Regions from separate parts of the Streptomyces sp. NPDC048507 genome, predicted to be linked through region 2. Evidence: riboswitches for the same ligand, from Rfam matches in the RefSeq annotation. Region 2 holds a riboswitch; each other region holds the start of a gene.
The links. Region 2 has a riboswitch for cobalamin ahead of ACGFXC_RS03380 (ABC transporter substrate-binding protein). Riboswitches for the same ligand answer to the same signal wherever they lie in the genome.

Region 1 (3,884 bases), on a different contig from region 2:
TCCTGTGGGTCGGCGTCAAGGACCCGCTGGGCGGCATCAACCAGCTCTTCCCGCTGTTCGGCATCGCGAACCAGCTGCTCGCCGCCGTGGCCCTCGCCGTCTGCACCACGCTGCTGGTGAAGTCGGGCCGGCTCAAGTGGGCCTGGGTCACCGCCGTCCCGCTCGCGTGGGACGTGGCCGTCACCCTCACCGCGAGCTACCAGAAGGTCTTCTCCGAGGACGTCAAGGTCGGCTTCTTCGCACAGCGCGACAAGTACCAGGGCGGCATCGACGCCGGGAAGGTGCTGCCGCCCGCGAAGAACATGGACGAGATGCACACCGTGGTCACCAACGCCACGGTCGACGGCGTCCTGTCGGCGCTGTTCGCCGTACTGATCCTGATCGTGCTCGCGGACGCGGCCCGGACCTGCTTCAGGGCCGTCGCCGACCCGGGCTCGGTCAGGCTCTCCGAGGTCCCCTGGTCCGAGTCGAGGATCGTCGCCCCGGCCGGCCTGCTCGCGACCCCCGAGGAGAAGGCCGAGCTCGCCGCGGCCGGTCTCGACAGCGGCGGCGGCCGGGTCGGGGAGCCCGTCCGGTGAGCCGCGTCCGCGCGGCGCTGGCGAAGACGCGTCACTACGTACGGGAGTTCTCGGGCGAGGCCGCCTACGACCGCTACGTCGCCCACGCCCGCTCCCACGACCCGGACGCCGAGGTGCTGACCCGGCGGGCTTTCGAGCGGGCCCGCACCGACTCCCGCGAGGCCGACCCCCGCGAGGGCTTCCGCTGCTGCTGAACGCACGCCGCTGAACACACCGTCGCGCACGCACCGAAGGGCCGCCCCGACTCCCCCCGCGGGGAGCGGGCGGCCCTTCGCGCACAGCGGGGGTGCACACTCAAAGCCATGGACATCGAGATCCGGGCGGCCCTGCCCGCCGAATACGAAGAGCTGGGCGAGATCACCGCACGGGCGTACGTGGGCGACGGGCTGCTCGCCTCCGACGCCGCCTTCTACGCCGGCGTGCTGCGCGACGTGGCCCGGCGGGCCGCCGACGGCGAGGTGCTGGTGGCCGTCGCCGAGGACACCCTGCTGGGCGGTGTGACCTTCGCCCCTCCCGGCAGCCCGCTCGCCGACATCGCCGGGCCCGCCGAGGCCGAGTTCCGGATGCTGGCCGTCGACCGCGAGGCGCGCGGACGCGGCGCCGGCGAGGCCCTGGTGCGGGCCTGTCTGGCCCGCGCCCGCGAGCTCCAGGGGGTCACGCACCTGGTGCTCTCCACCCAGCGGGACATGCGGGTGGCCCAGCGGATCTACGCACGGCTCGGCTTCACCCGTACGCCCGAACGCGACTGGGCCCCCGTCCCGGGGCTGACGCTGCTCACGTACCGAGTGGAGCTGTGACACCACGCTGAGCGAGGCCCGACACTACATGTGGGGGCTACCGCATCCGGCCGCCCCCACATGTATGCTCATGCCTGCTGTCGCCGCAGGGGAATCCGGTGCGAATCCGGAACTGTCCCGCAACGGTATGAAGTGCACCCTTTCGTGCTCCGCAAGTCCGAGGACCTGCCGACAGCGCACCCGGCTCGACCGAACCGGGTGCCGACCACGTCCGGGCCTCGCGGTTGGGCCGGTGGACGCCATGCGGTGGGTACGCGTACCCGCCATGCCCGCATGCGCCCGCTCGCCCCGCCCCGCCGATGACCGGGCCGAGCGAGGGAGAGCTCCCCCCGTGACCATCGCGCCCGCCGCACCGCGCGCCGAGTCCGACCAGCCCGCAGCCGCATCCGAGGCCGGGGGCCCCGGGGCCGCGCTGCTGCGCACCCTCACCGAGCTGACGGCCGACCTCCCCGACACCGACCCGGGCCGGGTCGCCGCCGCCGCCCTGCGCGGCCGCAGCTCCGTCGCGGACGAGGCCGAACTGCGCGGGCTGGCCACCGAGGCCGCCGCGGGCCTGATCTCCGAGGACCCGGCGTACTCCCGCCTCGCCGCCCGGCTGCTCACGCTGGCCGTGGCCGACGAGGCCGCGGGCCAGGGGTCCGTCTCCTTCGCCGAGTCCGTCGCCGTCGGTCACCGCGAGGGCCTGATCGCCGACCGCACCGCCGACTTCGTCGCCCTGCACGCCGCCCGGCTCGACGCGCTGGTGGAGCACGCGCTCGCCGAGGGCGCGGACGACCGCTTCGGCTTCTTCGGCCTGCGCACCCTGCACAGCCGCTACCTGCTGCGCCACCCCATCACCCGTCAGGTGATCGAGACCCCGCAGTACTTCATGCTGCGCGTGGCGTGCGGCCTCGCGGAGAACGACTCGGTCCAGGCCGTCGAGGAAGTGGCCTCGCTCTACCGGCTGATGAGCCGCCTCGACTACCTGCCCTCCTCCCCCACGCTCTTCAACTCCGGCACCCGCCACCCGCAGATGTCCTCCTGCTACCTGCTGGACTCCCCGCTGGACGAGCTGGACTCGATCTACGACCGCTACCACCAGGTCGCGCGGCTGTCCAAGCACGCCGGCGGCATCGGCCTGTCGTACTCCCGCATCCGCGCCCGCGGTTCGCTGATCCGCGGCACCAACGGCCACTCCAACGGCATCGTGCCGTTCCTGAAGACCCTCGACGCGTCCGTCGCCGCCGTGAACCAGGGCGGCCGCCGCAAGGGCGCCGCCGCCGTCTACCTGGAGACCTGGCACGCGGACATCGAGGAGTTCCTGGAGCTGCGCGACAACACCGGCGAGGACCAGCGCCGTACGCACAACCTCAACCTCGCCCACTGGGTGCCGGACGAGTTCATGCGCCGCGTGAACGCCGACGGCCAGTGGTCGCTGTTCTCCCCGTCCGACGTGCCCGACCTGGTCGACCTGTGGGGCGACGCCTTCGACGCCGCCTACCGCAAGGCCGAGGCGGACGGCCTGGCCCGCAAGACCATGCCCGCCCGCGACCTGTACGGCCGGATGATGCGCACCCTCGCGCAGACCGGCCAGGGCTGGATGACCTTCAAGGACGCCTCCAACCGCACGGCGAACCAGACCGCCGAGCCGGGCACGGTCGTCCACTCCTCCAACCTCTGCACCGAGATCATCGAGGTCACCGACGACGGCGAGACCGCCGTCTGCAACCTGGGCTCCGTCAACATGGGCGCCTTCGTGGTGGACGGGCAGATCGACTGGGAGCGCCTGGACGAGACCGTCCGCACCGCGGTGACCTTCCTCGACCGCGTCGTGGACATCAACTTCTACCCGACCGAGCAGGCGGGCCGCTCCAACTCCCGCTGGCGTCCGGTGGGTCTGGGCGCGATGGGCCTGCAGGACGTCTTCTTCAAGCTGAAGATGCCCTTCGACTCCCCCGAGGCGAAGGCCCTGTCCACCAAGCTCTCCGAGCGCATCATGCTGGCCGCGTACGAGGCCTCCTGCGACCTCGCCGAGCGCAACGGCCCCCTCCCGGCCTGGGAGCGGACCCGCACCGCCCGCGGCGTCCTGCACCCCGACCACTTCGACGTCGAGCTGAACTGGCCCGAGCGCTGGGACGCCCTGCGCGCCCGGATCGCGAAGTCCGGCATGCGCAACTCCCTGCTGCTCGCCATCGCCCCGACGGCGACCATCGCCTCCATCGCGGGCGTGTACGAGTGCATCGAGCCGCAGGTCTCCAACCTCTTCAAGCGCGAAACCCTGTCGGGCGAGTTCCTCCAGGTCAACGGCTACCTGGTGGAGGAGCTCAAGCAGCTCGGCGTGTGGGACGCTCAGACCCGCGAGGCGCTGCGCGAGTCCAGCGGCTCCGTCCAGGGCTTCGGCTGGATCCCGGCCGAGGTGCGCGAGCTGTACCGCACGGCGTGGGAGATCCCCCAGCGCGGTCTGATCGACATGGCGGCGGCCCGTACGCCGTTCCTCGACCAGGCGCAGTCGCTGAACCTGTTCCTGGAG
Region 2 (3,884 bases):
GCATCGCCCAGATCAACGGCTGCGTCTTCTGCCTGGACTGGCGCACCGACCGGGACGGGGAGAAGGTCGAGGACTCCTTCGCCGACGCGGTGACCGAGTGGCGCACCACCGCCGCCTTCGACGACCGCACCCGCCTGGCGGCGGAGTACGCGGAGCGCTACGCGCTGGACCACCACAGCCTGGACGAGGAGTTCTGGGCGCGGATGACCGCGCACTACAGCCAGTTGGAGATCGTGGAGCTGAGCATGAGCATCGGCTCCTGGCTCGCCTTCGGCCGGCTCAACCACGTCCTGGGCCTCGACAGCGTCTGTGTGCTGCCGAGCGGCTGACACGGCCCGGGGCCGGGCGGAGGCACACCCTCCGTCCGGCCCCGGGGTCCCTTCCCGCTCAGAGGTCCGTGGCGATGATCTTCTCGATGTTCCGCTCGGCGAGTGCCGTGATCGTCACGAACGGATTGACGCTGGTGTTGCCGGGGATCAGCGCTCCGTCGATCACGTAGAGGCCGGTGTAGCCGCGCAGCCGGCCGTAGTTGTCGGTCGCCTTGTTCAGCACCGCGCCGCCCAGCGGGTGGTAGGTGAGGTGGTCGCCCCAGACCTTGTTGAGGCCGAACAGGTCGGACCGGTAGATCGTCCCCTCCTTCGCGTTGATCTTGTCGAAGATGGTCTTCGCCATGTCGATCGAGGGCTGCTTCCAGGCCGTCTGCCAGTTCAGCTCGACCTGGCCGGCGGCGGCGTTCCAGGTGAACTGGGCCCGGTTGGGGTTCTTGGTGATCGAGAGGTAGAAGGACGCGTACGTCTCGATCCCGGTCGGCAGCGGGGCCACCTCGGCGAAGGCGCCGCCCGCGTCCCAGTTGTCGATCCCGCCGCAGGGGATGGAGGCCTGCACCTTGCCGGTGGGGTCCCACATGTGGTTCGCGCGGCCGCACATGACGTTGCCGTTGTCGCCCCAGCCCTTGCCGATCTCATCGTTCAGGTTGGCCAGCGCGCCCGTGGCCTTCAGCCTGACCAGGAGCTTGCTGGTGCCCACGCTGCCCGCCGCGAAGAACACCTTGTCGGCGGTGACGGTCTTGGTGGCGACCACCGCACCGGTGGTGTCGAGCTGCTCCATGGCGACCGTGTAGCCGCCACCGCCCGAGGGGGAGACGGTGGTGACCCGGTGCAGTGGGGAGATGCTGACCTTGCCGGTCGCCTTCGCGGCGGCGATGTAGGTCTTCTGGAGGGACTTCTTGCCGGCGTTGTTGCCGTAGAGGATCTCGCCGGCGACCGCGGACTTGGGGACGGTCCCGGCCACCTCCTGCTTCATGTAGTCCCAGTCGTACACGTCCGGGACGAAGACGAAGGGGAATCCCGAGCGCTGGGCGTGCTTGCGGCCGACCCGGGCGAACTGGTAGCAGTCCACCGTCTCGAACCAGTTGGGGTCGATCAGGCCCACGCCGAGACCGGCGTTGGCGCGGGGGTAGTAGGTGTTGTACATCTCGTCGGCGTCCACCGAGGGCAGGATGGCGGCGAAGTTCTGCCGCTTGGGCGTCACCGCCATGCCGCCGTTGACGAGCGAGCCGCCGCCGACCCCGCGGCCCTGGTAGACGATGATCCCGCCCATCTCCTCGGCGTCGAGGATGCCCGTGTACTTGGGGACGGCCGAGTCGATGGGGAAGCCGAGGAAATTGCTGAGCGGTGCCTTGGTCTTGGTGCGCAGCCAGTACGAACGGTAGTCGGGCTTGGTGGTGTTGGCGAAGATCTTGCCGTCACTGCCGGGGGTGTCCCAGGCCATGCCCATCTCGATCATGTGCACGTCGACCCCGGCCTGGGCGAGCCGGAGCGCGGCGACCGAGCCGCCGTAGCCGGTGCCGATCACGAGGGCCGGGACATGGGCCCCGGAGTCGATCGGGGGGTTCGCCGCGGCCGCTGCGACGGCGTTTTTCGCCTGGGCCGGTGTGGTGTTGACCGCGAGGGCCACGGCTCCAAGAATAGAACCAGTTCCAGCGATGAATCCACGACGTGAAACGCCCTTGGAAACCTTGCTGTTCAGGCTTTTGTCACTCATGTGACCTTCCTCACTCTCGACGGAGTGAGAACAAGTTCTACTGTCGAGTGCTTGGTAAGTCACTACATACGACGAGGTAACTTCCGGCTCGTTCCGCTTGCCGCGCCGCCCGGCTTTCTCCCGACTGGCCCCCGAATTCGGTGGATCTTCAGGCCGCGCCGTGCCATGGTTGGTCCCACCGAAGGGGTGTAGCTCAGCTGGCCAGAGCAACGGTCTCCAAAACCGTAGGTCGCAGGTTCGACTCCTGCCGCCCCTGCCACCGCAAGACCCTCAGAGGCCCGTACCGGCGCGCAACCAGCCGGTGCGGGCCTCCGGCGCGTCCGGGGCCGGCGCCCGCTCCCGGGACGGGCGGGCGGGCGGGCGCGGCGACCGGCGTACCGGGCGAAAGGCGGCATCTGGCAGACTTGGCCGGGTTGTCCGGGCGGCGCAGGACAGGAAACCGGTGCGAATCCGGTGCGGTCCCGCCACTGTGACCGGGATCCCGACACGGGATCCCGGGAGTCAGACACTGACGCGCCGCCTCTTCACTTCGACCGGGGACGCGGATCCCCCGGAGAGGCCTTCCCATGTCGCGTTCCCGCGCAGCCCTGCGCTCCCTCGCCGCCCTCGCCCTGCTGACACCGCTCGCCGCCTGCGGCGCACCGGCCGGCGCGGAGCGGCCCGCCGCGGACGCCCGGCCCGCGCCCGGATTCCCGTACACCGTCACCAACTGCGGTGTCACCAGCACCTTCCAGGCGCCGCCGGAGCGGGCCGTCACCATGAACCAGCACGCCACCGAGATCATGCTCGCCCTCGGACTCCAGGACCGGATCGCGGGCACGGCCTACCTCGACGACTCGGTACTGCCCGCCTACCGGCCCGCCTACGACAAGATCAAGGTGCTGGCCGGGGAGTACCCGTCCAAGGAGGTCCTCCTCGGCGCCGACCCCGACTTCGTGTACGGCGGCTACGCCAGCGCCTTCGACAAGGCGCAGGGCCGCGACCGCGAAACCCTGGCGAAGTCCGGCATCAACTCCCGGCTGAGCGTGGAGTACTGCACGCGCGGACCGGTCGGCCTCGCACAGCTGAAGACCGAGATCACCGAGGTGGCGCGGACCTTCGGCGTGCCCGAACGCGGCGCCGCGCTCATCGGGGACGAGCAGCGCCGGGTCGACGCCGTCACCGCACGCGTCAAGGACGCGCCGAAGCCGTCCGTCTTCGTCTACGACTCCGGTGAGGGCTCCGCCTTCACCTCGGGCGGCGAGGGCATAGGCAACGAGATCGTCGCCCTCGCCGGGGGGACGAACGTCTTCGCCGACCTCAAGGACACCTTCGGCGACGTGTCGTGGGAGAAGGTCATCGAGCGGCGGCCCGAAGTCGTCCTCATCTACGACTACGGCGGGACCACCGTCGAGTCCAAGAAGCGGCGCCTGTTGAACGACCCGGCGCTGGCGCAGGTTCCCGCCATCAAGAACCAGCGTTTCGTCGTGCTGCCGCTGTCCTCCGCCGTCCTCGGCGTCCGCGTCGCCGACGCGGTCGAGTCCCTCGGCCGCCAGCTGCACCCCGACGCCGCGTGAAGCGGCGCCGGAGCGCCACCGTCCTCGTCCTGCTCGCCGTTCTGCTCGCCGCGTCGGCGGTGGCGGGGCTCGCGCTGGGCCCCGTACGGATCGGCCCCGGGAAGGTCCTCGACCTCGTGCTCGCCGGGCCCGGGGCGCGCGGCGGGGCCTTCGCCTCCATCGTGTGGGACGTCCGCATGCCGCGGGTGCTCCTCGGGACCGTCGTCGGCGCGGGGCTCGCGGTCGCGGGCGCCGTGCTCCAGGCCCTGGTCCGCAACCAGCTCGCCGATCCCTTCCTGCTCGGCG
Region 3 (3,884 bases), on a different contig from region 2:
GGCCCAGCAGCACGGCGAGGGTGGCGGCGGCGACCAGCGGCCCGCCGGGCCAGGGCGGCAGGCACACGGCGGTGACCGTCAGCCCGAGTCCGAGGAGGGCCTTCTCCAGCGGGTGCCGGCCCCGCCAGCGGCTGCCGTGGGCCGCCACGTCGATCGGCAGCACCGCCTAGGCCTCCGGCGCGCAGGCCGCCGAAGGGGCCTGCGCGGGGCCCGGTGCCGCCGCCTGGGCCAGGCCCTGGCGGCGGCCCTTGCGGACCCCGAAGTAGTACGCGAGCACGCCCGCGCCGAGCGCCGCCTGGAGGGCGAACAGCGCCGACTCGACCTCCCCGGAGGGGGGTTCGTACAGCGGGGAGAACCAGGGCTCGTAGTCCGGCTTCAGTTCCGTGATGGCCGACTCCGCCTGCGCGTCCGCGCCCGCGAACGGCTCTTCCTTGCCGTCGCCGAGTCCCAGCGCGAGCGGGAGCACGGCGAGGGCCGCCACCACGAGCAGCAGCAGGGTGTTGATCTTCGCGTTCCGGGTCATCGCCATCAGAGCGCCGCCTCCCGCTTCGCCGGCGTGCCGCCGGTCAGCTTCGCCACGCCGAGCCGGACCAGGTCGGACCTGCTGGACTGCATCAGCAGCCGCATCACGAGGACGGTCAGCAGTCCCTCGCTCACCGCGAGCGGGATCTGGGTCAGGGCGAAGATGCCCGCGAACTTCTCCAGCGAGCCCAGGAACCCGCCGGCCGGGTCGGGGAAGGCCAGCGCCAGCTGGACGGAGGTCACGCAGTAGGTGACGAGGTCGGCGACGAACGCCCCGGCGAAGACGGTCACCATCAGCGGCGCCCCGGAGGTGCGCAGCAGCCGGTAGGCGGCGTAGCCGGCCCAGGGGCCCGCGATGGCCATCGAGAACACGTTGGCGCCGAGCGTGGTGAGTCCGCCGTGCGCGAGCAGCAGGGCCTGGAAGAGCAGGGTGATCGTGCCCAGCACCGCCATGATCGGCGGCCGGAACAGGATGGCCCCCAGCCCGGTTCCCGTCGGGTGCGAGCAACTGCCCGTCACCGAGGGGATCTTGAGTGCGGAAAGGACGAAGGTGAACGCGCCGGACGCGCCGAGCAGCAGGGTGCTCTCCGGGTTGGCCTTCACCTCGCGGGTGAGGGCGCGGACACCGTGGACGACGAACGGGGCGGACGCGGCGCCCCAGGCGGCCGCGTGCAAGGGGGGCAGGAACCCCTCGGCTATATGCATGGTCGGGAGACCTCTCCAGCACCTCGTGGATGGACGACGTGCCCCGGCCGGTCTCCTGGCTCACGGGTTGATGCCCTGTCTCCGCCTTCCCGGGCCCCTGCGGATTCCCGCGCGGGCCCAGTGGCTTCCCGCAGGAGTGGAGCCGGACTTCCCGATCACAGTGGCGAGGGCCGCACCGGTTTTGCACCGGTTTCCCGAACACCAAGGCCCGCTGACCCTAGTCGCCCGCACGGACCGGTAACAACCCGCCCCGGGCCCGCCGGGCGGCAGGGCGGATTCCGCTTGATGCTCACCCACGGTGGCGCCGGCGCCACCGTCCGCACCAACCGGCCCGCCCGAAGGGGGAGTTCCGCCCACCCCTGCTCCCGGGGACCGGTTGTCCCGGTCGCCCGCGCCGTTCCGCACCCGGCCGCGAGGAGGGTCCCGTCCGGGGGCCGCGGCCCGGACGGGCGCACCCGGCTGGCGTCCCGTCCGTCCCGGGGCGAGGGTGGGAGGCGTGCCAGCCGACTCCTCCGCGCCCGCCGGGTCCTTCGACTACTCGGACCTCTCCGCCGTCTACGTCAACTGCACCCTCAAACGCTCGCCCGAGACCAGCAACACCGAGGGCCTGATCGCCAGGAGCCGCGCCGTCATGGAGGCGGCCGGAGCCCGGACCTCACTGATCCGGGCCGTCGACCACGACATCGCCACCGGTGTCTGGCCCGACATGACCGAACACGGCTGGGAGAGCGACCAGTGGCCGGTCCTCTACAGCCAGATCATGGACGCCGACATCCTCGTGCTCTGCGGCCCGATCTGGCTCGGGGACAACAGCTCCGTGATGAAGCAGGTCATCGAGCGGCTCTACGCCTGCTCCTCGCTGCTGAACGACCGGGGCCAGTACGCCTACTACGGACGCGTCGGCGGAGCGCTGATCACCGGCAACGAGGACGGGGTCAAGCACTGCGCGATGAACGTCCTCTACAGCCTCCAGCACCTCGGTTACGCGATCCCGCCGCAGTCCGACGCGGGCTGGATCGGCGAGGCCGGGCCCGGTCCCTCGTACCTGGACCCGGGATCGGGCGGTCCGGAGAACGACTTCACCAACCGCAACACCACCTTCATGTCCTGGAACCTGATGCACCTGGCCGCTCTCCTCAAGCGAGCCGGGGGCTTTCCCGCGCACGGCAACCAGCGCTCCCTGTGGGACGCGGGCTGCCGCTTCGACTTCCCCAACCCCGAGCACCGCTAGAACCGGACGGGGCCGCCGCGTGCCGTGCGGGCTCCGCGGCGGCCGCCGTCCCGTTCAGCAGGTGTTCGGGTGCGCGATGTCCACCACGTAGCGCTCGGGCGAGTGCAGGACGCTGGTGGTGAAGGCCGGCGGGGTGTCGAAGGCGGCGCCGAAGGTCACGTACCCCTCGTAGTCGCCCGTGAGGGCGAGGCCCTTGAGCTTGCTGAGGTGGATCTGCTGGAGCCGAGGGCCCTGGTAGACGTTCTGCCCCGCGTCGTCGTGTCCGGCGGCGGGGTGCAGGCGGATCTCCAGGAAGTGCTTCCCGGCGAGCGGGACGGGCTTGCCGGACCCGTCGTAGACCAGCTGGGAGACGGGAGTGACGGTGACCGGCGGGGCGGCGCCCTGGAGGTCGATGACGATCCGGTCGTACGTGCAGTGACCGCCCCAGCGGGCGTTGACGACGAGCGGCGTCTGGGTGCGGACCGACGGTGCGGCGGCCGCGCCGGAGGCGGCGGCCGAGGCGGGCGCGCTGAGCGCGAGCCCGGTGACGAGCAGGGCGCCCGTGGCCAGGGCCACGGTCCGGCGACGGCGCGTGCGGTACGGGTGACGCATGACGTCCCCCCGATTCTCGTGAGACGGGGACTGGCCTGTCACCGGGAAGGACATCGTGGGGGGCCCGGCGGTTCCCTCAGTGCGCCAGCAGCGCGCTCAGCTCCGCGTCCAGGTCGTAGTGGCGCCGCTCCTGGCCGCGCGGGACCAGCTCGGTCATCCGCCGGCACAGCTCCCGCACGTCCTTGGCGCGGGCGGAGACCACACAGCTCTGCGCGCCGTTGCTGAAGGCGAGGAACACGCGCGGTTCGGTGCCCCGGCGCAGCGGCCACACCTGTATGTCGCCCTCACCGGTGCCGCAGGTCTGCCCGTCCAGGAGCAGCTCCCGCGAGAAGACCCAGCGGGCGAGGTGCGCCCCGGCGCCGCGGAAGTCGACGGCCAGCTCGTACGGCCGGTCCGTGCGGTAGACGAAGGCGCCGGTCAGGGGGACGGACAGCGGTACGGCCTCCAGCCGCAACGGCAGGACGCGGTGTTCGGTGGTGGCCATGGTGGCTCTGCCTCTCTTCGCGCGGTGGGCCCTCACGTGCCCCCCTTCGGGCACGCTAGCCGACGCGTCCGGCACTCCCCGGGGCCGAAGGTCCCGAGCCGGACGGGCCGCTCGGCCCGATTCCGGGCCCCTCCCGGGGCCCGCGGGCGCCCGCCCCGCGGCCGCGGCGGGCCGGTCGCGCCCCCAACGGTCCACGGGCGGGCCGCACTTGGAGCCGGATGCGGTGCACCCGCGCGCCCGATCGTAGCCGGGACGCGGACGAGCCCGCCCTCCGGGGGAGAGCGGGCTCGAAGGGCCTGCGGCGGCAGGCCGCGCGACCGCTACGGAAGCGGGTTGTAGACCAGCGACTCG
Region 4 (3,884 bases), on a different contig from region 2:
GGCGTGCTGCGCACCAGGGCCCGTGCGTCGGCGCGCACGTCGGCCCGGGACTTGGCGCAACCGGGCCGTCCAGTGCAGGCGGTGACGGACCGCCAGGGATCCGCGGCGTCGGTGACGAGACCGGCGTCGGCGAGAACTGCCAGGGCCCGGGCGGCCGTTGGTCCGGTCAGTCCGGGGACGACGACTCCGCGCCAGGGGGTCAGCCGCAGCCGGCCGCCGATCCCGGCCAGCGTCCGCCACTGCGCGCTGGTGAGGCGGCCGAGCGGCGCGAGCACGGACAGCGCGGCGCGCCCGTCCGCGCCGGCCACCAGGCCCGGCTCGGGGCCGTCGCCGGGCGGGGGCACGGGCGCGCCCTCGATCCGGCCCGCGATCCCGCAGGACTCCAGCCGGCCCAGCAACCACTCCGGTTCCAGGGCGTGTTCGGGGGGCAGTTCGCTCACCCGCCAGGCCCGCGTACCGGCGGCCCGGGCGGCGTCGAGGAAGTACCGGGCGGCGACGAGGGCGGCCCGGGGGGCGTCCCGCGCCCCGACCCGGACCCCCTGCCGCGCTCCGGCCGTCGACACCAGGGCCCCGCCGTCGGGGCGGGCGACCACGACGACGTCACCGGCGAGGGCGGCCACGTCCCCGCGGCCGTCGTCGAGGGCGAACAGGAAGCGGCCCGAGAGCCCGGCCGCGGCCGGATCCGCGCACAGCAGCCCGTCCAGCTCGGCGACCCAGCCCGACACGTCCGGCAGACCGGATCCGTCCAGGCCGGTCAGCGGCGAGACGACGATGTTGCGGACCCGCTCGTGCGAGGGCGCGGGCAGCAGCCCGGCCCGCTCCAGCACCCCGGCCAGCTCGCCGCCGCAGCCCGCGCCGAGTCCGCGCAGCTGCGCGTTGCCACGGGAGGTGAGGTCGATGTGCCCGTCCCCGAGCCGGTCCGCGGCGTCGGCCAGCAGCAGGGCGGCCGCGCCGTCGAGGAGCCCGCCGGGGATCCGCACGCGCGCCAGGTGGCCGTCGTCCGCCGCGTGCAGGCGCAGGGCGCCCGGGCAGGCGTCACCGCGTTCCCGTATGACGGGTTCGTCCCGCGACACGGCGGAGGGGGGCTGGGGCATGGCCGCGAGCATACCCACGATTCCCCGCCCCCGGCCTGTGTCCGACGCCACCCTCCCGGCCCCCGCCGCCGGGGCGGCGGCCGCCCCGGCGGGCCTCTCCCGCGGCCCGCCCCGCCGGCGTTTGGCGCACCGGGCCCGGGGCAGGGTCCCGGGGGCGCCCCCGCCCGGCGATGCCCGGCCGGCGGCCGCCACGATGCCCGGACCACCCCCGGACGAGACCACCACGGCGCCGGACCACCCCCACTCCCGGCCAGGGACGACGCCGCCTAAGATGACCTTCCGACGGGCCGTTCGGCCCGTCATCGCCGAGGACGGCGACATGGGAGGAAGCCCGGTGAGATTCCGGCGCGGTCCCGCCACTGTGAACCCCGCGGAGCGATCGGCGGGGTGAGTCAGGAACTCCCGTCGTCCTCACTGCCCGGGGCGCGGAAACCCCGAGGAAGGCCTGCCGCCGCATGATCCTGCTGCTGTCGACGTCCGACACCGATCTGCTGAGCGCTCGCGCCGCCGCGGACGGCCCCGTCCCGTACCGGTTCGCGAACCCCTCCCGCCTCCCCCTCGACGACCTCCCCGGTCTCCTCGACGGCGTCGACCTGGTCGTCGTACGCCTCCTCGGCGGCCTGCGCGCCTGGCAGGAGGGCCTCGATCTGCTGCTGGCCGCCGGCCAGCACCGCCCGGTCGTCGTCCTGACCGGCGAACAGGCCCCGGACGCCCAGCTGATGGAGGCCTCCACCGTCCCCATCGGCATCGCGGCGGAAGCGCACGGCTACCTCGCGCACGGCGGCCCCGCCAACCTCGGCCAGCTGGCCCGCTTCCTCTCGGACACGGTGCTGCTCACCGGCCACGGCTTCGAACCCCCGGCCGCCTCCCCCACCTGGGGCCACCTGGACCGCCCGGCCTCCGCGGCGGACGGCCCGCGCGTCGCGCTGCTCTACTACCGCGCGCACCAGATGAGCGGCAACACCGCCTTCGTGCACGCCCTGTGCGACGCCGTCGAGGCCAAGGGCGGCCACCCCCTCCCCCTCTACGTCTCCTCCCTGCGCACCCCGGAGCCGGAGCTGCTGGCCGAGCTGGCGGGGGTCGACGCGGTCGTCACCACCGTCCTGGCCGCGGGCGGCACCCGCCCGGCCACCGCCTCCGCGGGCGGCGACGACGAGTCCTGGGACGCGGGCGCCCTCGCCTCGCTCGGCGTACCGATCCTCCAGGCCCTGTGCCTGACCGGCTCCCGCGCGAACTGGGAGGAGAACGACGAGGGCCTGTCCCCCCTCGACGCCGCCACCCAGGTCGCGGTCCCGGAGTTCGACGGCCGCCTGATCACGGTGCCGTTCTCCTTCAAGGAGATCGACGAGGACGGCCTGCCCGCCTACGTCGCCGACCCCGAGCGGGCCGCCCGCGTCGCAGGCATCGCGGTGCGCCACGCCCGGCTGCGCCACATCGACCGCCGCGACAAGAAGATCGCCCTCGTCCTGTCGGCATACCCCACCAAGCACTCCCGCATCGGCAACGCGGTCGGCCTCGACACCCCCGCGAGCGCCGTGGAACTGCTGCGCACCCTCATCGCGGGCGGCTACGACTTCGGCCCGGCGGACGGCATCCCGGGCCTGGTCTCGGGCGACGGGGACGAGCTGATCCGCGCCCTGATCGAGGCGGGCGGCCACGACCAGGACTGGCTGACGGAAGAGCAGCTGGCCCGCAACCCGGTCCGCATCCCGGCGGCCGACTACCGCCGCTGGTTCGCCGAGCTGCCCGCCGAGCTGCGCGCGAGCGTCGAGGAGCACTGGGGCGAGGCCCCCGGCAACATGTTCGTGGACCGCTCCTCGAACCCCGAGGGCGACATCGTGCTCGCGGCCCTGCGCCGCGGGAACCTCCTGATCCTCATCCAGCCCCCGCGCGGCTTCGGCGAGAACCCGATCGCGATCTACCACGACCCGGACCTGCCGCCCTCGCACCACTACCTGGCCGCCTACCGGTGGATCCAGGCGCGCGCGCAGGACGGCGGCTTCGGCGCCGACGCGATGATCCACCTGGGCAAGCACGGCAACCTCGAATGGCTGCCGGGCAAGAACGCCGGCCTCTCCGCCTCCTGCGCCCCGGACGCCGCCCTCGGCGACCTCCCGCTGATCTACCCCTTCCTCGTCAACGACCCCGGCGAGGGCACCCAGGCCAAGCGCCGCGTGCACGCCACCCTGGTCGACCACCTCGTGCCGCCGATGGCGCGCGCGGAGTCGTACGGGGACATCGCCCGCCTGGAACAGCACCTGGACGAGTACGCGCAGATCAGCGCGATGGACCCGTCGAAGCTCCCGGCGATCCGCGCGCAGATCTGGACCCTGATCCAGGCGGCGAAGCTCGACCACGACCTCGGCCTCGAAGAGCGCCCGGACGACGACGGCTTCGACGACTTCCTCCTGCACGTCGACGGCTGGCTGTGCGAGGTCAAGGACGCGCAGATCCGCGACGGCCTGCACGTCCTCGGCGGCGCCCCGACCGGTGAGGCCCGCGTCAACCTGGTCCTCGCGATCCTGCGCGCCCGCCAGATCTGGGGCGGCACGACGGCCCTGCCCGGCCTGCGCGAGGCCCTCGGGCTGGACGAGTCCGCCGCCACCCGCACCGCGGCCGACGAGGTCGAGGCGACGGCCCGCGCCCTGGTCCAGGCGATGGAGGAGGCGAACTGGTCCCCGGAGGCGGTCCCCGCGGTCGCCGCCGGCCACCCCCGGGCCGTCGCGGACGTCCTCGCCTTCGCCGCCCACGAGGTCGTGCCCCGCCTGGCCGGCACCACGGACGAGATCG

Region 1: another riboswitch for cobalamin. It lies ahead of ACGFXC_RS25715 (ribonucleoside-diphosphate reductase subunit alpha); the one in region 2 lies ahead of ACGFXC_RS03380 (ABC transporter substrate-binding protein).
Region 3: another riboswitch for cobalamin. It lies ahead of ACGFXC_RS17185 (energy-coupling factor ABC transporter permease); the one in region 2 lies ahead of ACGFXC_RS03380 (ABC transporter substrate-binding protein).
Region 4: another riboswitch for cobalamin. It lies ahead of cobN (cobaltochelatase subunit CobN); the one in region 2 lies ahead of ACGFXC_RS03380 (ABC transporter substrate-binding protein).

What each region holds. Positions count from the first base shown of each region.
Region 1 is NZ_JBICWZ010000010.1:85,060-88,943, forward strand. It holds gene ACGFXC_RS25700 (carbon starvation CstA family protein) at 1-578, shown strand, start outside; gene ACGFXC_RS25705 (CstA-like transporter-associated (seleno)protein) at 575-772, shown strand; gene ACGFXC_RS25710 (GNAT family N-acetyltransferase) at 881-1,375, shown strand; cobalamin riboswitch at 1,433-1,563, shown strand; gene ACGFXC_RS25715 (ribonucleoside-diphosphate reductase subunit alpha) at 1,707-3,884, shown strand, end outside.
Region 2 is NZ_JBICWZ010000001.1:726,848-730,731, forward strand. It holds gene ACGFXC_RS03365 (carboxymuconolactone decarboxylase family protein) at 1-329, shown strand, start outside; gene ACGFXC_RS03370 (GMC oxidoreductase) at 388-1,956, opposite strand; tRNA gene ACGFXC_RS03375 (tRNA-Trp) at 2,226-2,302, shown strand; cobalamin riboswitch at 2,438-2,574, shown strand; gene ACGFXC_RS03380 (ABC transporter substrate-binding protein) at 2,610-3,599, shown strand; gene ACGFXC_RS03385 (FecCD family ABC transporter permease) at 3,596-3,884, shown strand, end outside.
Region 3 is NZ_JBICWZ010000005.1:259,712-263,595, reverse strand. It holds gene cbiQ (cobalt ECF transporter T component CbiQ) at 1-163, opposite strand, end outside; gene ACGFXC_RS17190 (energy-coupling factor ABC transporter substrate-binding protein) at 167-523, opposite strand; gene ACGFXC_RS17185 (energy-coupling factor ABC transporter permease) at 529-1,227, opposite strand; cobalamin riboswitch at 1,255-1,448, opposite strand; gene ACGFXC_RS17180 (flavodoxin family protein) at 1,724-2,458, shown strand; gene ACGFXC_RS17175 (hypothetical protein) at 2,513-3,049, opposite strand; gene ACGFXC_RS17170 (SsgA family sporulation/cell division regulator) at 3,126-3,533, opposite strand; gene ACGFXC_RS17165 (hypothetical protein) at 3,854-3,884, opposite strand, start outside.
Region 4 is NZ_JBICWZ010000022.1:51,881-55,764, reverse strand. It holds gene cobG (precorrin-3B synthase) at 1-1,094, opposite strand, end outside; cobalamin riboswitch at 1,360-1,517, shown strand; gene cobN (cobaltochelatase subunit CobN) at 1,550-3,884, shown strand, end outside.